DNA from 3 places in the Clostridioides sp. ZZV15-6383 genome. Region 3 is predicted to be linked to each of the others. Evidence: riboswitches for the same ligand, from Rfam matches in the RefSeq annotation. Region 3 holds a riboswitch; each other region holds the start of a gene.

Evidence for each region. A riboswitch is a leader RNA that binds a small molecule or an ion and turns the genes downstream of it on or off. The one in region 3 is predicted to bind FMN.
Region 1: it holds a riboswitch for FMN, as region 3 does, so the genes downstream of both, KGF42_RS07050 (hypothetical protein) here and ribD (bifunctional diaminohydroxyphosphoribosylaminopyrimidine deaminase/5-amino-6-(5-phosphoribosylamino)uracil reductase RibD) in region 3, are expected to answer to the same signal.
Region 2: it holds a riboswitch for FMN, as region 3 does, so the genes downstream of both, KGF42_RS08875 (ECF transporter S component) here and ribD (bifunctional diaminohydroxyphosphoribosylaminopyrimidine deaminase/5-amino-6-(5-phosphoribosylamino)uracil reductase RibD) in region 3, are expected to answer to the same signal.

Annotation. Positions count from the first base shown of each region.
Region 1 covers NZ_JAGWCV010000013.1:35,315-43,026, reverse strand. Annotated here, with positions in the region: gene KGF42_RS07080 (pilus assembly protein PilM) at 1-18, opposite strand, end outside; gene KGF42_RS07075 (type II secretion system protein) at 72-422, opposite strand; gene KGF42_RS07070 (type II secretion system F family protein) at 476-1,561, opposite strand; gene KGF42_RS07065 (GspE/PulE family protein) at 1,733-3,112, opposite strand; gene KGF42_RS07060 (DUF881 domain-containing protein) at 3,105-3,785, opposite strand; gene KGF42_RS07055 (ATP-binding protein) at 4,179-5,258, opposite strand; FMN riboswitch at 5,534-5,649, shown strand; gene KGF42_RS07050 (hypothetical protein) at 5,781-6,011, shown strand; gene yihA (ribosome biogenesis GTP-binding protein YihA/YsxC) at 6,377-6,988, opposite strand; gene lon (endopeptidase La) at 6,978-7,712, opposite strand, start outside.
Region 2 covers NZ_JAGWCV010000018.1:44,888-52,599, forward strand. Annotated here, with positions in the region: gene secA (preprotein translocase subunit SecA) at 1-302, shown strand, start outside; one part of gene prfB (peptide chain release factor 2) at 317-391, shown strand; one part of gene prfB (peptide chain release factor 2) at 393-1,424, shown strand; gene KGF42_RS08865 (Tex family protein) at 1,569-3,710, shown strand; gene KGF42_RS08870 (amidohydrolase) at 3,859-5,025, shown strand; FMN riboswitch at 5,084-5,201, shown strand; gene KGF42_RS08875 (ECF transporter S component) at 5,326-5,934, shown strand; gene KGF42_RS08880 (DUF4116 domain-containing protein) at 6,267-7,307, shown strand; gene tsaE (tRNA (adenosine(37)-N6)-threonylcarbamoyltransferase complex ATPase subunit type 1 TsaE) at 7,446-7,712, shown strand, end outside.
Region 3 covers NZ_JAGWCV010000030.1:22,424-30,135, forward strand. Annotated here, with positions in the region: gene recQ (DNA helicase RecQ) at 1-2,345, opposite strand, end outside; FMN riboswitch at 2,533-2,654, shown strand; gene ribD (bifunctional diaminohydroxyphosphoribosylaminopyrimidine deaminase/5-amino-6-(5-phosphoribosylamino)uracil reductase RibD) at 2,785-3,897, shown strand; gene KGF42_RS11965 (riboflavin synthase) at 3,930-4,595, shown strand; gene KGF42_RS11970 (bifunctional 3,4-dihydroxy-2-butanone-4-phosphate synthase/GTP cyclohydrolase II) at 4,618-5,814, shown strand; gene KGF42_RS11975 (hypothetical protein) at 6,125-6,553, shown strand; gene KGF42_RS11980 (alanine/glycine:cation symporter family protein) at 6,761-7,712, opposite strand, start outside.

The sequences.
Region 1 (7,712 bases), on a different contig from region 3:
TTTTTTAATTATAGCCATCTCCTTCTCAAATAAAAATAAATTTTAAAATTTATAACAATCAATATAAAATACTATCTTGGATAAAATTGTTTAGAATTTATATTTACACTTATATCCGTTCCACTAGCACTTATAACAAGTTCAAATTTACCTGATGTACTTTGAGGAACTGGAACAGTATTCAAGTATCCCTTTTCCTTTAATGACTCTACACTTAGCGATTCTGCTATCTTTTCATCATCATTAATTGCCATGCTAGCTGCTGTTACTATATTAGCAGCATTCGTGTAGTCTGCATTTAGTTTAGCACTTTCTTGGACCTTACTGTACTTAACTAATGCTATACTAGATATAACTCCTAAAATTGTTACCACCACAATCATTTCAACAAGTGTAAATCCCTTTCGTTTTTTATTTATCAATTAAATATTCTCTCCTTTTCAAAAGTATTGTCTAATAAAATTTATTTTTTATCCTAAAAACTAGTAATTGCATCAAACATAGGAATAACCATTGCCAAAATAAAAGTTCCAATAATTAACCCCATAAATACAATTAACATAGGTTCTATAAATTTCATTATTTGCTCTATTTTGTTATTTAATTCATTTTCATAAAATTTATTTATTACATCTAGACTTTTATCTAGCTTCCCGCTTTCCTCTCCTGTATTTGCCATTGAAATGAATAATTTCGGAAAAATATTTGCTAGATTCAAAGACTTACCTATACCATTTCCCTTTTTTATATAATTATTAGAAATCTTTAGTCTTTCATAAATAAATTCATTATCTATAACACTTGCTGACATGTCTATAGCTTCCACAATTTGTATTCCACTACTAATCAAAATAGACAATGCTCTTGAAAATCTTGTTGTAGCTACTAGCTGATTAATTCTTCTTACAAAAGGTAACTTGAATTTCAATGAATTAATCAACCTTTTTACACTATTATTTGTTATAAGAAAATAAATAGCCCCTATTAAAAACAATATAAAACTAAATGTCAAATAACCTAAGTTATTTGTAACTATTGTAGACATTTCCATTAAAACTTTAGTTATTAAAGGTGGTTCAATTCCATTGCTGGCAAAAACCACCTGAAAATTAGGTATTACAAATATGAATATAAATATCATTGATATGATAGATAATGCTATGAGTATTATTGGATAGATTGAAATAGTTACTACTTTTGTTTTTAATTTGTATTCTTTATCATAATAATTAGATAAATCACTCATTATTATATCTAAGTTTCCACTAGTTTCTCCTGCTTTTACCATACTTATAAAAAACTTAGAAAATGTACCTGTTATTTGAAATGATTCTGATATTGAGTTACCTTTTTGGATATGATTTGATACTATATTAAGCAATTTTTTTACTTTTTTACTAGACTGACTCTCAATGATTTCAAATATCTTTGTAATTTCACATCCAGATTCCAATAATATGCCTATCTCTTTGCAAATTACCCTAACTTCTTTATCGCTAATTCTATTTAATACTAAGTAAAACTTTTCTAAATTATAAAATATACTTTTAGATAATCTCATGTACTATAATACCTTCCAAATTATATTAATTACAATTAAATAAACTTAATATTTTCTAATTTAATGAATTTAATTTTATTTCACTTGAATATAATTTATACTCAAACATTTTAATTAAAATATATTAAATAAAGTCCAACTGTCTAAATGAAGTTTAACTATACAATTCAGTTAAATCATTTCATTTACGACTAAACATTCTTCTAGTGTCGTTATTTTCTCATTTATTAATCTTTTACAACTATCTTCAAATGTTATCATTCCATTGTTTTGTGCCACTTCCTTAACAGTACTAGAATCTTCCATATTTCTTATACATGTCTTTATATCATCATTGATTTCTAAGATTTCATAAATTGCTGTTCTTCCAAAGTATCCTTTATCATTGCATCTTTCACAACCTACAGCCACTTTAGTATTTACATCTCCACTAAAATCATCTCTTATCACAATCTCATGACTACAATGATTACAAACTTTTCTAACCAATTTTTGAGATATAACACCTATAAGAGAAGCATTTAAAAGATATGGTGGTATTTGCATTTCCAATAATCTAGCTATGGAAGACACTGCATCATTAGTATGTAAAGTACTTATAACCAAATGACCTGTTATTGCTGCCCTTACAGCTATCTTAGCTGTTTCTGCATCTCTTATTTCTCCAACCATTATTATATCTGGGTCTTGTCTTAATATCGCTCTAAGACCCACATCAAAGCTTAAGCCTACTTTTGAATTTACTTGAATCTGACTTATACCATCCATCTTATACTCTACAGGATTTTCTATAGTCATTATATTTTTATTTATACCTTTTAAATCATTTAATAAGGAATATACTGTTGTAGTCTTTCCACTACCTGTAGGACCTGTCACTAATAATATTCCTGCTTTTTTATTTATTATACGATTTATAGATTTTATAGCTTCCTCTGAAAAGCCAAGTTCTAGTTTGTCTTTTAAAAAAGTATCTCTATTGAGTATTCTCAAAACAATTTTTTCACCATATACAGTTGGTATTGATGAAACTCTAATGTCAATTAGATTACCACCTAACTTTATATCCACTCTACCATCTTGAGGAAGCCTTTTTTCTGTTATGTCCATTGAAGCTTTCAACTTTACAACTGTAGATAATGATGGATAGACATCAATTAAAAACTTTGACACTTCCTTTAGTTCTCCATCTACTCTCATCCTCACTATTAAATGCTCTTTAAATGGTTCTATATGTATATCACTTGCGTTTTCTTTTATAGCTTTTTCTAAAAGATTTTCAAATAATTTTTTTGCATAATCCTCATCAAGTTCAAAGCTATTGTAATATTTTTCAATCTTCTCACTTATAAGTTCTTTTTTCTCCTTTTTCAATATAATTTCTCTACCTGTGGCTAATCTCAAATCCTGTAGAGCATATATATCTTCATCTTCTATTTCTACAACTAAATTATCATCTTGAAATTCCACTGGAAACACATTATATTTTTTTGCAAGTTTTTCTGGTATTAACATTGGTAAACTGCTTTCCTCTAATATAATCTTAATCACCCTTTATATACTTTAATTTATTAGGTATATTCATCTTTTTTATAGAGATATTTTCTTCAGTTTTTATGCTTATTTTCATTGGATAAGTAGTTTGTATGCTGTCTAAATACTTGCTACCTTTATCTACATAACTAGATAGCTTATATTTATCCCCAATACACTTTATTTCATATGGTTGTGCTACAGGAACTCCATTTATATTTATATGGCTTCCTGCAAGTACAACTTCTGAATACTGATTAATTCTTTGACCATTTATTTCTATGTACTTTCCTCCATTTAATTTTAACTCGTTTATAACTTTTACAAGAATTTTATTATAGTCTATACTATTAGCTATGTTCCCTGTTTTTTCATCTATAGCATCTATACTTAATATTATTCCGCTACCTTTCACATCTGAATATGATAGACTATCTCTAAGAGTTTCTATTTCTGATATTTCTTCAGAATTTTTTTGATTTTTTTTTATTGAATTAATTTCTTTATCTAACTTGACTTTTTCTTTTGTTAATTCTTTTATAGATTTTCTTGTCATCTTTATTTCTTTTCTTATTGACTTATCCTTACTTGTATAAACTGTTTCTTCATTTCTATAATCTCTAAATATGGTTCCAACAAGTATACCTAAAAGAGTACTTGCTAGTATTATAAACACATATTGTTTTTTCATACTGTATTGCTCCTTACAAATTTATTTTTATATGATAATTTTCTTTAATCAAATATTAAACATTTACATATGCTTATTATATCAAAGTTATATATTAAAATTCATCTTTAGTATATAATATCATACATCGAACTCCTATCACTAATTTACCAATATCGAATATGTATTTTTAGATGTTCTTAAAATTATATATAAACTTTCAATAAACATTGTTGTGATATTATAAAAAAACATAAATTAGAAAAGAAGATAATAATCATGAAAAAACAAATAAGTGCTTTAGGGATTATTAATAATTATTTTTATCAAAAAAAGTAAAATGGCATAGCTTCAAAGCTACACCAATTTACTAAAAATTATATTATAATCAACATTCATTTTAAACATATGTGTTTATAAGTTTTCCTCATATTTTAAAATTCTTTTAACTAGTTTGTCTCTTAACTTTCCAACTTCATCAAATCTCATATTAGGGCTATAGTAACTTTCTATAATATCATGTTTAGACTTAGCTCTCTTAAGATTTAACACTGCCCAACAAATTAAATCATCTAAAACTTTTTCATCAAATTTAATATCTTCTTCGTATTTAAGTAATTTTTCTCTATTTAAAAATTGATTTAAATCAATCACATCTTCGTCTTTAAAAGTTGTGCTTATAGTTATGCCTATATCTAGGTCAGTTAATAGTACAGTTTCAATTTTCTCTGGAATAAGTGGATAATGATAAACTTCTACATTTAGACCTTTTTCAATAGCTTTCTTATATACTTTGTTTAATAGTGTAGTCTTCCCAGTTCCTATTTCTCCAGCTAAATAATAAACCTTCTTTACGTCTTTTAAAATGTTTTCTGTATAATCCAAACACCCTACAGGAGTTATAGCTGAACCAAATAAATGCTTTTCTCTTTTTAAATTTCCTGTACTTTCAACTCCATCAAACAATTTTTTTATAAATTCTTCTGTAAGTAGATTCACCTTACCATAATCCATACAATCAGAATATTTTTCCTCTATATCTCTAAAGATTGGTTCTGCCGACTTTAAGAACTTAAAGGCTCTTTTAAATGAATTACTAATATCTTTATCGTAAATTAATATTTCTTGTCTATTTTTTTCTAACTCTTCTGTATTCCAGTAATCGCCTAAATTAATTATTTCATCCAAAGCTCCAGGTAGCTTTGGGTCCATAGTATGTGGAGCAGTTGCATCCATAAGTACCACGCCTAATTTCTTTATAACTAAACCATCCAACGAACTTGGGTCAGAAGGGCAGTGATATAAATCAATGTCGTATCCTCTATGCAAAAATTCTTTATAAATTTTTTTCATAAGTGAGGATTTTCCTACTCCAGGTCCACCCTTTAAGCAAAAAACTCTTTTTACATTTTCAGGAATTATATAGTCAAAAAAAGAATATGAGCCTTGTGATGTGTTTCCACCCGGAAATGCCTTCTTTACCTTTCCTTCCATATTAACGCCTCCTCATAATTTACAATATCTCTTAATTAAGATATTAATATTATACGAGTTTTGTTACAGCTTTATGCTTTTGATAAATCTAAAACTTATTATCTAATACTAATAACATGTTAATCTTATCTAATTACTATAGATTCTCATAATATGATTTAGATTTTATCTATAAATATAATTTAAGTGTTTGTATTTTAATATAGCTGCATATTACTTAAATCCAATTGTCTCTATTCTAATTTTATGTTAAAATAATATTACAAAACACATCTGTTTTTCTTCAGAAATGGGCGAAATTCCCTATCGGCGGTAAAAGCCCACGAGCCTTATGGCATAATTTGGTCAGATTCCAAAGCCGACAGTAAAATCTGGATGGTAGAAGAAAATAGTATATGAGTATCTTTATGTAATTTTACATGAGCAATCTATACAAATCCTTCAACTACCGTATTTATTCATGAAATTAGACACATTCAAGGTACCTAAGATGTAGGTGCTTTTTTTGTTGTTTAATCAACATTGATTTCTTCAAGAATATTTCAAGCAGTTGGAGCAAGTATTTTAATGGCAACTGGACTTGGTATAGTTTCTAATGCATTCCCCGCAAATGAAAAAGGATATGGAGGCAGTTTTCTTGCAACTGTTCGTAATTTGTCATTTGCTCTTGGAACAGCATTTTTTAGTGGTTTTTTGCACAAAGCCTTACATACAATCAAAAGTTTAAAAGTCATACATCAGCCTATGTTATAGCTAGCAATCAATCTTATTGGATTGCAGCAGCAGTATGCTTTATAGGACTTATATTAACTATTTTATTTATGAGAAAAACAGATAAATCTATTTCTTAACTATGATTTATTGATGACTATACAAGTCAATAATTTTTTAATTAAGCCAATTTATACTAATTTTACTATACTTTACTAGATTTTATTAATATTTAGCAACAAATTACTGATTTTCATTGTTTATAAACAATAAGGATGCCAAAAAATGACCATTAAAGCCATTTTGAGGCATCCTATATTTTAATATTGATACAATTAAAACTAACTTACTATTATATTATATTTATTATTCAAATAAATTTTATATCAACATTTAACATTCTAGATTTAATCTACTGTTATATCATATCCATGTTGATTGTATTGATTTACAATTTCTTCCCAGAGTTCTTCAACACCAGTCTTTTTTAACGAAGAAACAGGAATTACTTTTTCGCTACTTTCCATTTGTAATTTTTTTCTTATTATACTTATGTGTTTTTGATATTGTCCTCTAGATATTTTATCTGCCTTAGTTGCAATAACTACACAGTTATATCCAAAGTGCTTTATCCATTCGTACATAAGCTTATCGTCTGCTGTAGGCTCATGTCTAATATCTACAAGTAGGAATATAGAACATAACTCTTGTCTACTTTCTAGATACCTTTCCATTATACCTCCCCATTTTTCTTTTTCAGACTTAGCTATCTTTGCATATCCATAGCCTGGAAGATCCACAAAGTAAAACTCATTATTTATTAAATAAAAATTTATAGTTCTAGTTTTTCCTGGTGTTTGGCTAGTTCTAGCAAAGTTTCTTCTGTTAAGCAATGTGTTTATTATTGATGATTTTCCAACATTTGACCTACCAGCCAATGCTATCTCTGGGATACCTTCTGCTGGATACTGTGATTTATTCACAGCACTCATAGTTATCTCTGAACTTCTAATTTTCATTTTTTTCACCACTCTTTAATAAAGCTTGTTCTAATACTTCATCCATATGCTCTACAAGTACAAATTCCATTTTCTCTTTTACATTTTCTGGTATTTCATCTAAATCAGCTTCACATTCTTTAGGAATTAATACTTTTGTTATACCAGCTCTATGAGCTGCTAATAATTTTTCTTTAACTCCTCCTACTGCTAATACTCTACCTCTTAAAGTTATCTCTCCTGTCATGGCTATATTGCCTGGTACAGGTCTTTTAGTAAGTGCTGAGATTACTGCAAGGGCCATAGTTATACCAGCTGATGGTCCATCTTTTGGAACAGCCCCTTCTGGAATGTGTATATGAATATCATTAGTCTTATAAAAATCAGGGTCTATATCAAACTTGTCTACTATTGACCTTATATAAGAGATACCTGTCTTAGCAGATTCCTTCATAACATCTCCTAGTTTTCCAGTTAATACAATTTCCCCTTTACCTTTAAGCACATTTACTTCTACTTCAAGTGTAACTCCACCTACTGCTGTCCATGCAAGACCATTTACTAGTCCTATTTGAGGATTAACTTCTGCAAGTTGATACTTAAACATGTCTTTTCCAAGATATGTTTCTAGGTCAGACTTATTTACAACAACTTCTTCAAGAGTTGGGTCTTCAACATATTTTTTTGCAATTTTTCTACAAATTTTACCAATAGTTCTCTCTAATGTTCTTACGCCAGCTTCTCT
Region 2 (7,712 bases), on a different contig from region 3:
AAGGTATAGGTCTTCGTGCTGTAGGTCAACAAGATCCAGTTATTGCCTATAAAATGGAAGGTTTCGACATGTTTGATGAAATGAATAAACATATCAAGGAAGATACTGTAAGATATTTATTTAATATAACAATAGAAACTCCAGTGGAAAGAAAAGCAGTTGTAGATGTTGAAAATCTATCTTCTCCATCAGATGGAACACTTCCAACAAGTAAAACAGTTAAAAAAGATGAAAAAGTTGGAAGAAATGACTTATGCCCTTGTGGAAGTGGTAAGAAATATAAAAACTGTTGTGGAAGATAATCTCGGAGGATTAAATGTTAAAGTTACAAGAGTATAGACATAGTATGGAGCATATAGCTTCAAATTTAGAAGAATTGAGGGTTTCTCTTTGACATGGCTTCGTTGATGGAAAAAATACAAATCAATGAAGAAAAGATGAATAAACAAGACTTCTGGAACGATAATGAGGTCGCTCAAAGAGTACTTCAAGAAAATAAATCTTTAAAAGAGACATTAGAAGAATATGAAAGCTTAAAAAACTTATTAGAAGATATAGAAGTATTGATTGAAATAGGCATAGAAGAAGATGATGATTCTGTAGAAAAAGACATAGAAAAGTCCATAGAGTTAATAGAAGAAAAATTATCTGAAATAAAAATAAAAACTCTTCTAAATGGAGAGTATGATAAAAATAATGCTATATTATCTATAAACGCTGGTACTGGTGGTTTGGATGCTCAAGATTGGGCTCAAATGCTTTTGAGAATGTATATAAGATGGTCAGAAAGTAAAGGTTATAAAGTTAAGCTCTTAGATATAATATCAGACCCTGAGGCTGGAATAAAGACAGCTACAATTCTTGTAGAAGGAACAAATGCTTATGGATATTTAAAGAGTGAAAAGGGAGTTCATAGGTTGGTAAGAATATCTCCATTTGACCCATCAGGAAAAAGGCATACTTCATTTGCATCTATAGATGTAACACCAGAGCTAGATGAGAATATCGAAGTGGAAATTAATCCATCAGATTTGAAGATAGACACATATAGAGCATCTGGTGCTGGAGGTCAACATGTAAATACAACTGATTCAGCAGTTAGAATAACACATATTCCTACAGGTGTAGTAGTTCAGTGTCAAAATGAAAGGTCTCAACATCTGAACAAAGACAGAGCTATGAGACTTTTAATGGCAAAGTTGATAGAATTAAAAGAGTTAGAACAAAAAGAAAAAATAGAAGATATACAAGGAAAATACTCACAAATAACTTGGGGTAGTCAAATTAGGTCATATGTTTTTCAACCATATAAGCTGGTTAAAGACCATAGGACAAATGCTGAGTTTGGAAATGTAGATAGTGTAATGAATGGAAATATAGACTTGTTTATTAATGAATACTTAAAAATGAATAAAACAGTTTAATAAATATGCACTGTAATAAAGATATACGTATAGGAAGGTTAGTGTTTAATATGCACTTACAGCACTTAGGCTGAGGACTACAACCCTCAGCCTTCGTTCTGTCTTATTATACTTATGAAAAAACTAACATTAGGAGTGAATAAATTGGATATAAATCAAATCTTAAAAAAAGAATTTAATCTTAGAGATGAACAAATAAATAATACATTAAAACTTATTGATGAAGGAAATACAATACCATTTATAGCTAGATACAGAAAAGAAATGACCGGCGAAATGAGTGATGTTACATTAAGAGAATTCTATGAAAAATTGATGTATTTGAGAAACCTTCAAAGTAGAAAAGATGATGTAGTTAGACTAATAGATGAACAAGGTAAGTTAACAGATGAAATAACACAAAATATAGAAAAAGCAAAAACATTGCAAGAAGTAGAAGATATATATGCTCCATATAAGCAAAAGAAAAGAACCAGAGCAACAATAGCAAAAGAAAAAGGACTAGAAAACTTAGCATTGTCAATACTAGAGAATAATTTAGATAGTATAGAAATAGAGGCAAAGAATTATATAGATGAGGAGAAAGAAGTTCTTTCTGTTGAAGATGCTTTAAAAGGTGCTAGAGATATAATTGCAGAATTAGTATCAGATGATGCTAAGGTTAGAAAGTATATAAGAGAATTAGCTTTAAGAGAAGGCATGATAGTTAGCAAAAACTCTACTGATGAGAAATCAGTTTATGATATGTATTATGATTATAGTGAAGCAGTAAAAAGCATGGCTCCACACAGAGTTTTGGCAATAAATAGAGGAGAAAAAGAGAATTTTTTAAAGGTTAAGTTAGAAATAAATAATGATAAAGTTTTAAATTACATAATAAATGAATATGTAAATGATAAAAATTTTAAAAATAAAGAAGAAATCGTAAGTTCAATAGAAGATTCTTATAAAAGATTAATTTTTCCATCAATAGAAAGGGAAATAAGAAATCATTTAACAGAAATAGCTCAAGAAAGAGCTATAAGTGTATTTGGAAAAAATGTTAAAAGTTTATTACTTCAACCACCAGTTAAAGACAAAGTTGTTATGGGATTTGACCCTGCTTTTAGAACTGGATGTAAAATAGCTGTAGTAGATAAAAATGGTAAACTACTAGATTATACAACCGTATATCCAACAGACCCTCAAAATGATGTAGAAGGAGCAAAGAAAGTTTTAAAAGGATTGATTGAAAAATACGATATAGATATAATTTCAATTGGCAATGGGACTGCATCCAGAGAATCAGAGACTTTTGTATCAGAAATGATAAAAGAGATAGATAGAGAAGTACAGTATGTTATAGTTAGTGAAGCTGGAGCATCTGTTTATTCAGCATCTGAACTTGCAAATGAAGAACATCCAGATATAAATGTATCAATAAGGGGAGCTATATCTATAGCTAGAAGATTACAAGACCCATTAGCAGAACTTGTAAAAATAGACCCTAAAAGTATTGGTGTGGGTCAATATCAGCATGACTTAAATAAAAAGAGACTAGAAGAAGTACTAGATGGAGTTGTTGAAGATTCTGTAAATAGTGTTGGAGTAGATTTAAACACAGCATCATACTCTTTGCTAGAACATATTGCAGGAATAAGCAAGACCATTGCAAAAAATATAATAGCATATAGAGAAGAAAATGGAGATTTTACATCAAGAGCACAACTGAAAAAAGTAAAAAGACTGGGAGTTCAAGCATTTACTCAATGTGCTGGATTTATGAGAATTTTAGAGGGCAAAAATCCACTAGATAATACAGGTGTGCATCCTGAAAGTTATGACATATGTAAAAAAATGATTGAGATAATTGGATACTCTTTAGATGATGTAAAGAATAAAAATATAGAAGAAATAGATGAAAAAATAAAAGAGATTGGCTTGAAAGAATTAAGTGAAAAACTAGAAGTAGGACAAGTTACTTTAAAAGATATCATAGCTGAAATCAAGAAGCCAGGAAGAGACCCGAGAGAAGAAGGTATAAAACCTATACTTAGAACAGATGTCTTAAAAATTGAAGATATACAAGAAGGTATGACTTTAAAAGGTACAATAAGGAATGTTGTAGATTTTGGTGCATTTGTAGATATTGGAATAAAAAATGATGGATTAGTTCATAAATCAGAAATGAGTAATAGCTTTGTAAAAGACCCTATGAGTATTGTTACAGTAGGTGATATAGTAGATGTAAAAGTCATTGGAATTGACTTAAATAAAAAAAGAGTCGCCTTATCAATGAAAAAGTAGATAAGTTTATGTATGATTATAATGACCAAACTCTATGTCTGTAAACACGATTCATAGAATATATAAATATTAAAAAATGTAAAAGTATTTTGTAAGAAAATAGTGTTAAAAAGAAGTACGATAGTCTTGAAAATCAGGAGGAAAATGAATGGTTTTTATAAAAAATGGTAAAATAAATACCATAACAAATGGGATAATTCATGGAGATATCCTTATAGAAGAAGGAAAAATAATAGAAATAGGAAAAGATTTGATAGCACCTTTGGATGTAGATGTAATAGATGCTAGTGATAAACTTGTGTTTCCTGGATTTATAGATGCACATACTCATTTAGGTTTGTGGGAAGATGGTATAGGGTTTGAAGGAGCAGATGGAAATGAAGAAACTGACCCAATAACACCACAACTAAATCCTATAGATGGAATCAATCCAATGGATAGGACTTTTAAAGAAGCCTTTGAAGGTGGAATAACTTCTGTTTGTACAACTCCTGGAAGTGCAAATGTTATGGGTGGTCAATGTATAGCTATAAAAACATATGGAAAAAGAATTGATAAAATGGTAATAAAAAATCCAGTTGCATCTAAAATAGCATTTGGAGAAAATCCAAAGAGTTGTTATGGTCAGGATGATAAATCTCCTCAAACTAGAATGGCTATAGCAGCATTGATTAGAGAAAATTTAAAAAAAGCAGAAGAATATCTAGAAGATATTGATATGTATGAAAGTAATGATGAAGAAGATTGTGAAAAGCCTGAATACGATATAAAAATGGAAAGTTTAATACCTGTTTTAAGAAGAGAAATTCCTTTCAAGGCACATGCTCATAGAGCAGATGACATGTTTACAGCAATAAGAATTGCAAAAGAATTCAATTTAAAACTTACATTAGACCATTGTACAGAAGGTCATCTTATTGTAGATGAATTAATGGAGGAAGGATTTCCTGTAATAGTAGGTCCATCTTTATCAGAAAGGTCTAAATTTGAACTTAGAAATTTGACATTTAATACAGCTGGAATACTTTCAAATGCAGGTCTTAATGTATGTATAATGACAGACCATCCAGTAATACCAGTTCAATATCTTCCAATCTGTGCAGGTATTGCAGTCAAACATGGTATGAAAGAAGAAAAAGCAATAGAATCAATTACAATAAATCCAGCTAAGATTTTAGGGATAGAAGATAGAGTAGGCTCTATAGAAGTTGGTAAAGATGCAGACATAGTAATTTGGGATAATTCTCCACTGGAGATTCAAAGTAATGTACTTTACACTATAATAAATGGCAAAGTAGTATATGAGAAAAAATAACTTGACAATTATTAAAAAATTAACTAATATAAGAGTGTAAGGAAAATTAAAAATCAAAGAAGATCTTCGGGGCAGGGTGAAATTCCCTACCGGCGGTATAGCCCGCGAACTACTTAGGTGGTTGATTTGGTGAGATTCCAAAGCCGACAGTAAAGTCTGGATGAGAGAAGATATTTATGGAAGATAAATAAGTTTATTTTAGTTTGTTTAAACTATATCCATAAAAACTCGAAGATAGGGTCTTCGAGTTTTTTGTTTTTCCTAAAAAATATAAACATATTGATTAGGGGGAAAATAATTATGCAAAACACAGCAAAAAGAGGAAATATGATTTCAACAAGAACTTTAGTAGTAATGTCCATTTTATCTGCAATATCTTATTTATTAATGTTTATTCAAGCACCAATACCAGGTATATTTCCAGATTTCTTAAAAATAGACTTATCAGATATTCCAGCAATATTTGGAGGAATGTCTCTAGGACCATTAGTTGGATTTGGAATAGTTGTAGTAAAAAATGTGCTACAAGCGATAACAGCAACAACAACTGGAGGAATAGGAGAATTTGCAAATATATTAATTGGTGGTTCTTATGTAATGATACTTTGTTATTCATATAAGAGAAGCAGAGACTTAAAAGGTGTGTTGATTGGTTTTGTATTAGGAACAATAGCTATGACTATAATTGGTTCATTAGTAAATTATTTTGTAATGTTGCCATTTTATGGTAAATTTATGGGACTAAACGCTATAATAGGTTTAGGTTCAGCTATAAATCCTCAAGTTCATGATTTATTCACTTTTGTAATTTGGATTATAGCTCCATTTAATGTCTTGAAGGCTGTTATAATATCTTTAGTAACAGTACCACTTTATAAAAAAATGGGAAATATAATAAAAAATAATTAGACAAGAAAATATAAAATTTCAAAATTAAATGTATTGAATAGCCATAATTTATTTGTAACTTCAGTCCTATATTGTGATTGATATATTAAATATATTATGGCTTTATTAATTTATCAAAAAATGTATATAAAATAAGAAATATTTAGACAAATTTAATTTTTAAAATAAAGGAAGAATTAAAACGATTAACTATTAAAATATGAAAAAGGTATCTACAATATACAGAGCGAATTCATAATAAACAAAAAATAAAGCTACTATTAAAAATATATAAAGATTAATAATCAAATTTTTAATAGTAACTAATTTAATAATGATGGGAGTGTATATTCATGAGCTTATCTAAAAAAATAAAAAAACTATTTTTAGATGATAAAGGGTATTATTTTAATAGTAATTGGGAAAATATTCATATTGGTATTTATGATACAAAATTAGGAGATTCTTTAAAGTATATCACTAATGAATATATTGAAAATATGGAAAGGGTAAAGTACGATTATCGTGAATTAAAAAATATAAAAAATCAAACAGATGGTATGTGTATTTTAGCTATAAGGCAGAGTTATAAGGCATTAGAGTATGTAAAAAATCAAACAGAAGAAATATGTTTAGAAGCTATAAAGTACAACTATAGAGCACTTGAATATGTAAAAGAACAAACAGAGTATCTATGTCTTGAAGCTATAAAAAAGGATTGTAATGCACTTAAGTATGTACGAAATCAAACAGAGGAGCTTATTATAAAAGCAATAAGACACTCTTCCAATATAGATGTTGTAAGTATATTAAAGGCTTTAGATGTTCAAACAAGAGGTATATGTTTAGAAGCAATTAAAAAAGATGGCAGGTGTCTTGCATATGTTAGAGAGCAGAGTGAAGAATTATGTATAGAAGCCATTAAGCAAAATTATAAAGCATTAAAATATGTACAAAATCAAACGGAAAAAATGTGTATAGAATCTGTAAGCCAAAATGGTATGGCATTACAATATGTAAATAAACAAACTGACAAAATATGTATGGAAGCTGTCAAACAAGATGGCAGGAGTCTACAATTTGTTAATAATAAGACAGAAGAAATATGTATAAATGCGATAAGATATTTAAATAAAAGATACAATATTAAAGATGTATTATGTTACATAGATAACTATACAGAGGATATATGTATAGAGATTGTAAGACAAAATGGAAAGATGCTCATGTATATAAAAAATCAAACAGAAAGAATGTGTATTGAAGCAGTAAAAGAGAATTATAAGTCTCTTAAGTATGTAAAAGAGCAATCTGAGAGAATATGTAAAGAAGCATTAAAGCAAAATTATAAAGCAAAAGAGTACGTAAAAATTGCTATTGACGATTGTATATAAGGTGTAGATAAAGCCATCAATAGTAAAAGATAAAAAAAGATAAATACAAGTACTTTATAATAATCTAGGCTTATACTATAATTAATTAAGCAGTGATATAAATTCACATGACGATTATATCAAAATGGAGATGAATTGATGGTAAAAATATACTTAGAAAATGAAAATAAAACTAGAGAAATAGGATATAAATTAGGTAAACTTTTAAAAGAAGGTAGTGTTATCTGTTTAGTAGGAGATTTAGGGGCTGGCAAAACTACAATGACACAAAGTTTGGCAGATTCATTAGGTATAAAAGATTATATAACAAGTCCTACTTTTACTATAATAAATGAATATGAAGGGAAAATACCTTTGTATCATTTTGATGTTTATAGAATAGTTAGTAGTGATGAAATGTATGAT
Region 3 (7,712 bases):
TCTAAAATCATTTTCTTTTTATCTTCATTATAAAAATTTTCTAATCCTAATTCAAATGATATGCTATGCCCATCCTTTACATAGTCATATACATATCCGATAATGGTTGACAATGAAACTTCTATCTCTTGACTTATACTTTGTATATCTTTTCCTTGATTCAGCAAATCTAATGCTATTTCATTATTTTTTCTACTTTCTCCATCTAGTATTAACTTCCTTTTACCTTTTTTCTCCCAAATAATATTAATATCATTTTCTTTCACATATTGTTTGACTTCATCCAATATACTAGCTCCATACTTTTCAATTTTTACCTCACCTATACCAGAAATATCTTTTAATTGTTCTTCATCAAGTGGATACCTTCCACTTATTTCTTTTAATGCTTTATTGGCTAAAACCATGTATGGAGGTAATTTTTCCTTCGTTGCATATTCTTCTCTAATGACTAATAGTTTTTCATATAAAGCTTTATCTGTATTGACCTCAAGGAAGTCACTATTAACACTTTCTAAATCGACATTTTTTTCTTTATCTTTTTTATTAATGTTATTTTTTTCGACATATTCTTTAATTACTGTTTCAAAATCTTTACCATATTTTTGATACTTAATTTCTCCTACTCCAGAGATATCTAGCATTTCTTCTTTATTAACTGGATAACTACTAGACATAGCTCTAAGTGTACCATCTCCAAATACCATATATGGAGCTATCCTTTCTTCACTTGCAATTGAGTGTCTAAGTTCTCTTAAAACACTATATAACTCATTTTCAACTTCTAATGATTTTGTCATCACAATTTCCTTGAATTCTACTTTCACTTGACCTTTTAAAACTTTCATAGACATCTCATTCAATCTTATAGTTGGAAAACTCCCTCTATTTCCATTACCTAAAGTCTCCACTAAATCTAAAAAACCATGAGAAACCAATGTATTTATAAAATTCTTTAAGTCTTCGCTTGAATAATCTCTCATAATGTTATATGTAGATAAAGTATTCAATCCAAGTTGTAAAATCTTTTTATTCTTAGACCCTCTAAGGACATCTACAATTGTAGTGACACCATAACTTCTTTTCATTCTAGCTACACATGAAATAACTTTTTGAGCATCTACAGTTTTATCTACTATTTCACCTTCTACTAAACAGTTACTACAATTGTTACAATTATCTATATAGTTTTCTCCAAAGTAATTCAATATTGTCTTTCTATAGCATGAATTACTGTAAACTAAGTCAATCATATATTGAAGCTTCTTATGTTGAAATAATTTTCTTTCAGGATTTTCAACGCCAATATCGATTAAATATTTTTGTATATGTACATCTCCTGGAGAAAATAAAAGTACACACTCACTTTTTTCTCCATCCCTACCAGCTCTACCTATTTCTTGATAGTAATTTTCTATACTTTGAGGCATATTGTAGTGTATAACCCATCTTATATTAGGTTTATCAATACCCATTCCAAATGCGTTTGTTGCTATCATTATATCTACATCATCATTTATAAAATCTTCTTGATTTTTACTTCTTTCATTTTTAGATAGACCTGCGTGATATTTTGACACAGATATATTTCTTTTAGATAACCCATTATATATATTTTCAACTTCCTTTCTAGTCGCAACATATATAATTCCAGACTCATTTTTATGATTTTGAATATAATCTAAAATATATTTATTTTTACTAGATGATTTTACTATATTTATTGATAAATTCTCTCTATCAAATCCAGTTATATAATAGTCTGGATTTTCTAAGCACAATAAATTTATTATATCAGTTCTTACTTCTTCTGAAGCTGTTGCTGTAAATGCTGTAACTATAGGTCTTTTAGGTAAACTCTTTATAAAATCAGAAATCCTTCTATAACTCAACCTAAAATCATGTCCCCATTGAGATACACAATGCGCTTCATCTATTGCAATTTGGCTTATATTGTTATTATTTATTAGTTCAAGAAACTCCTGCGCATCTAATCTCTCTGGAGCAATATAGAGCATTTTATAATTATTTTTTCTAATATTACTTAGTATTTCATTAAATTCTTTGCTACTTAGTGAACTATTTATAAAAGCAGCGTTAATTCCCATAGTTTTTAAAGCATCTACTTGGTCTTTCATAAGAGATATCAGTGGAGAAATTACTATTGTCATTCCTTCTAACATCAATGCCGGAAGCTGATAGCATATTGATTTTCCTCCTCCTGTTGGCATTATAGCTAATACATCTTTTTTGCTCAAAATAGAATTTATTATAGACTCTTGACCTTTTCTAAAGCTTGTATATCCATAGTATTTTGATAGTATTTCTAAAAGTTTTTCATTCATATATTTCTCTCCTAATTTAAATTAATTAGACTTCTTTCCTGATTATGTTCAAATTTTTATTTTTATATTCACAATCGCGGTATTCCAAAGTTTATAAACATTCTATATTATATATTAACATATATTTTGAAAAAAATAGTTTGCAAAGTAAAATAATTTATGATACATTCTAAATATAAATTTAATACTTAATCTTCGGGGTAGGGTGAAATTCCCAATCGGCGGTATAGCCCGCGAGCTAAGGTAGAACTTGGTTGATTTGGTTAAATTCCAAAGCCGACAGTAAAGTCTGGATGGAAGAAGATATATTTAATAAGTGTTTTTGTAGAGCAGTTTTGTTGTACACTTATTAATTTATTGTAGATTATTCTAAACCCTGAGTTAATTCTCAGGGTTTTTTGTTTAAAAAGTATCTAATTAAACAGGAGGTGTATATATTTTGAATTTTGTGAATCAAAAGGAAAAAGACATTTATTATATGAAAAAAGCTCTTGAACTAGCTAAAAATGGAGAAGGTTTTGTAAATCCAAATCCGTTAGTTGGATGTGTAATTGTTAAAGATAGTGATGTAATAGGCAAAGGATATCATGAAAAATTTGGTTCTAATCATGCTGAAGTAAATGCTATAAACAGCGCTAAACAAAGTCTAAAAGATTCTACTCTTTATGTAAACTTAGAACCATGTTCTCATTATGGAAAAACACCTCCTTGTGTAAATAAAATTATACAAAATAAGATTAAGAGAGTTGTAATATCCACATTAGACCCAAACCCACTTGTTTGTGGTAATGGAGTAAAGAAATTGAAAGATAACAACATTGATGTTACTGTGGGAATATTGGAAAAAGAAGCAAAAGAATTAAACGAGGCATTTTTTTATTACATAAAAAACAAAAGACCTCTTTGTATTGTAAAATCAGCCGTGAGTCTAGATGGTAAAATTGCTACAAAATCACTAGAATCAAAATGGATATCTAATGATTCATCAAGATATCTAACTCATAAATACAGAAATAAATACCAAAGTATAATGGTTGGCATAAATACAGTTTTAAATGATAATCCTTTACTAACTTGTAGACTTAATCAAAAAAAAGTATCTCATCCTACAAGAATAGTAATAGATACACATCTAAAATTACCAATTGATAGTAATTTGGTTAAGGATAAAACCAGTAAAACTATAGTTTTCACATGTTGCAAAGACAGTAACAAATTATCTATGTTAAAAGAAAATAATGTTGAAGTCATAATTTCTCCTTCAAAAAATAACTTAGTAGATTTGGAATTTGTAATTCATAAATTAGGAGAACTAAACATTGATTCTGTTCTAGTCGAAGGTGGTGCTACACTTAATGATAGCTTATTTAGAAATAAGTTAGTTGATAAAGTCAAATTATTTCTATCACCTAAAATTATAGGTGGTAAAGATGCACCTACATTCGTTTCTGGAGAAGGAATAAAACACCTATCAGATTCAACACAATTAGTAATCAATAATGTAACTTTAATAGATGGAGATGTTTTGATAGAATCTGATGTTTTAAATTAAATTCTGTGAATACATGTATATAGGAGGTTAGAATGTTTACTGGTATAGTAGAAGAAGTTGGAATACTTAAAAAAATTACTGCTAATGGTAAAAGCGGAAAAGTAACCATACTATCAAACAAAATATTGGATGACACAAATCTTGGAGATAGTATAGCTGTAAATGGGGTTTGTCTAACTGTTTCAAATCTTGGGAAAAATGAATTTACAGCAGATGTTATGATGGAAACAATTCGTTCCACAAATTTAGGTTCACTAAATGCAAATGACAAGGTAAACCTTGAGAGAGCCATGAGTCTTTCTTCAAGATTTGGTGGTCATATAGTGACAGGTCATGTTGATGGTAAAGGTACTATTTGCAAGTTTGAAAAAGATGAAAATGCAGTTTTAGTAAGCATACGACCTGATAAAAAACTTTTATCAGCAATAATACCTAAAGGTTCTGTTGCTATTGACGGTGTGAGTTTAACTATATCATATTTGGATGATGAAATATTTAAGATTTCTATTATACCTCATACTAAATTTAACACTACTCTCTTAACAAAAAATATTGGAAACTTCGTTAATTTAGAAAGTGATGTAATTGGAAAGTACGTTAATAATTTTATAATTAATAACTACAAGGAATTAAATTCTAATAGTAGTAATTATAAATCAAATATAGATAAAGATTTTTTATTTAAAAACGGTTTTTAAAAATAATAAAGGAGTGAATTGCATGTTTAATACTATTGAAGAAGCTATTGAAGATATAAGAAATGGGAAAATGGTAATCGTAGTTGATGATGAAAGTAGAGAGAATGAAGGAGATTTGCTTATGGCAGCTGAGATGGCTACTCCTGAATCAATAAATTTTATGGCTACATATGGCAGAGGTCTAATTTGTCTACCTGCTACTGAAAAGAAATTTAAAAGTTTAAACATACCTCTTATGGTTAGAGAAAATACAGATACATTTCAAACAGCATTTACTGTTACTATAGATAGTGCAGATACACTGACTGGTATATCTGCATATGAAAGAGCTGAAACAGTAAAATTATTCTGTGATGAGAATTCTACAAGTAAAGATTTCAAAACTCCTGGTCACATTTTTCCTTTAATTGCAAAAACTGGTGGAGTTCTTGTTAGAGATGGTCATACAGAAGCTTCAGTAGACCTAGCTAGACTTGCAGGTTTTAAAGAAATTGGCCTTATCTGTGAAATAATGAAAGATGATGGTACAATGGCAAGAGTTGATGACTTAATGATTTTTAAAGAAAAGCATAATTTAAAAATCATCACTATAAAAGACCTTATAGAATATCGTAAAACAAATGAAACTACTATAGAAAAAGTATCTAGTGCTTTTCTTCCAACAAAATATGGTAATTTTGAAATCATAGGATATAGAGATACTTATTCAAATGAAGAACATATTGCTCTTACCTATGGAAATATAAATGGAGAAAATACTCTAGTTAGACTTCATTCTGAATGTTTAACAGGTGATGTGTTCCACTCTTTAAAATGTGACTGTGGACTGCAATTAGAATCTTCTATGAAGAAAATTGTAGAAAACGGAAATGGTGTTTTAATTTATATGAAACAAGAAGGTAGAGGTATTGGTCTTTTAAATAAAATTAAAGCTTATAAACTTCAAGAAGAAGGTTATGATACTGTTGAAGCAAATTTGATGCTTGGATTTGAAGAAGATATGAGAGATTTCTATATGTCTGCTCAAATACTAAAAAATCTGAATATAAAAAGCATAAACCTTTTAAGTAATAACCCTGATAAAATAAATCAATTAGAGAAATATGGAATAAAGATTGAAAATAGAGTTCCTATTAATGAAGAAATTAATGACTTTAATAAGCTATATCTAAAAACTAAGAAAGATAAAATGGCAAACCTATTTAAAGCTCTAGATTAAATACTACCATTTCAACTCCTCCACTTCTTACTGAACAATTTGCATACCTCCTCTAAAATTATATACTAATCATCAAATCTACTTTCAAAATCTTAAAATAATTAAAAATATGACTCTAAGTATAAAATACCACAAAGCTATATAGATTACTATTAAGGTTATTGTTTTTATTTATAACATGTATTAATACTATACTAATTATCTATTTTATTATTTTTTTAATTTACCATACAATATAATTAAGAGTAAGTAATAATAAAACACTATGATTTAATTGGTACTTATTAAATATTTATGAGGAGAATAAATTATGAAAACATATTCTATACAAGATTTAACACTAGATAAACGTAAGCTTATAAAAAAATATTCTCTTACTTTAAATGAGAATTTAATTTGGGAGTTTAGACATGATAAATACCACACTATAAAATACTTCACACACAAGTTTGCAGTTAAAGAATCTATGCTTGCACTTTTGTTCAATATACATAAATTGTGCTATGCTAAAATAAAATATTTTGAGTCAAATTTTTCAAAATATGAACCTTATAAATATACTTATCAAGATGGATTTGTTAAATGTGAAATGTATGATATGAATTTTATGTTGCATAAATACAGTAATATAATGATAGATTTGAGGAATTTGCAAGAAATCAAAACTATAGAAGAGTTTAGATTATTTTGTGATTATCTAGAAAGCTTTGAAGATAATTTACAGGATTTAATTATATAGTATTTTGGAGAATAAACTTAAAGATAAAATCTATAATAAATAATCTATCTTCAATAATAAAAACTTTTAATAAAACTAAATCACATAATAAAAAATATTACTGGAATTAAAAATTCCAGTAATATAAATTAATTAAATATTATATTCATATAAAGTATATACATCATCTAGTCTTTCAAAATGATTTCATAATTTTATACTATTTTTTTATCCTAAATGTTCCTCAGGTAATTCACTATGCCACTCTGATACATTTTCTAGACCTTCTATTTCATCTGCAATAAACACAGGGTCTTTTATTCCTGATTTTTTTTGACTTGTATAATCTTTTAAAGCAATAAAGGCATATTTCCCTAAAAGTGCTATTGCTATTAAGTTTATTATCGCCATCAATGCCATAAATAAGTCTGCTAGATTCCAAACTACATCTACTTGAGTAAGTGAACCAAATAAAACCATACCTACGACAAAAACTCTAAATATATTAAGTTTAGTCTTACTTTCACTCATAAACTCCATATTTGATTCACCATAATAGTAATTGCCTACTATAGAACTAAATGCAAATAAGAATATACAAACTGCTATAAATATATTTCCAATTGGTCCTATATGATGAGTTAAAGCTTCTTGAGCTAATTCAATTCCAGTTGCTCCACTACTAGCATAATCTGAATATAATAATACCATGAATGCTGTACAGCTACATATTATTATAGTATCTGTAAAAACACCTAAAGATTGAATTAGACCTTGTTTTACAGGATGAGTTACATGTGCTGTTGCAGCAGCATTAGGAGCACTACCCATACCTGCTTCATTAGAAAATAGACCTCTCTTTACTCCAGTCATTACAACTCCCATAAATGTACCAATTGCCATTCCTTTAAAATCAAATGCACTTTCTACTATTAATGCTATAACGCTTGGTATCTCTGTTATATTCATTGCAACTATAGATAAAGCAACTAATATATATAATCCTGCAAATACAGGAACTATTATTTCAGAAACTTTTGCAACTCTATGCACTCCACCAAAAATAACTATTGCAGTTAATATTCCAAGACCTATTCCCATAGTCATTTTACTTATTCCAAATGCATTACTAAATGCAAGTGAAACAGTATTTGCTTGAACTGCATTAAATACAAAACCA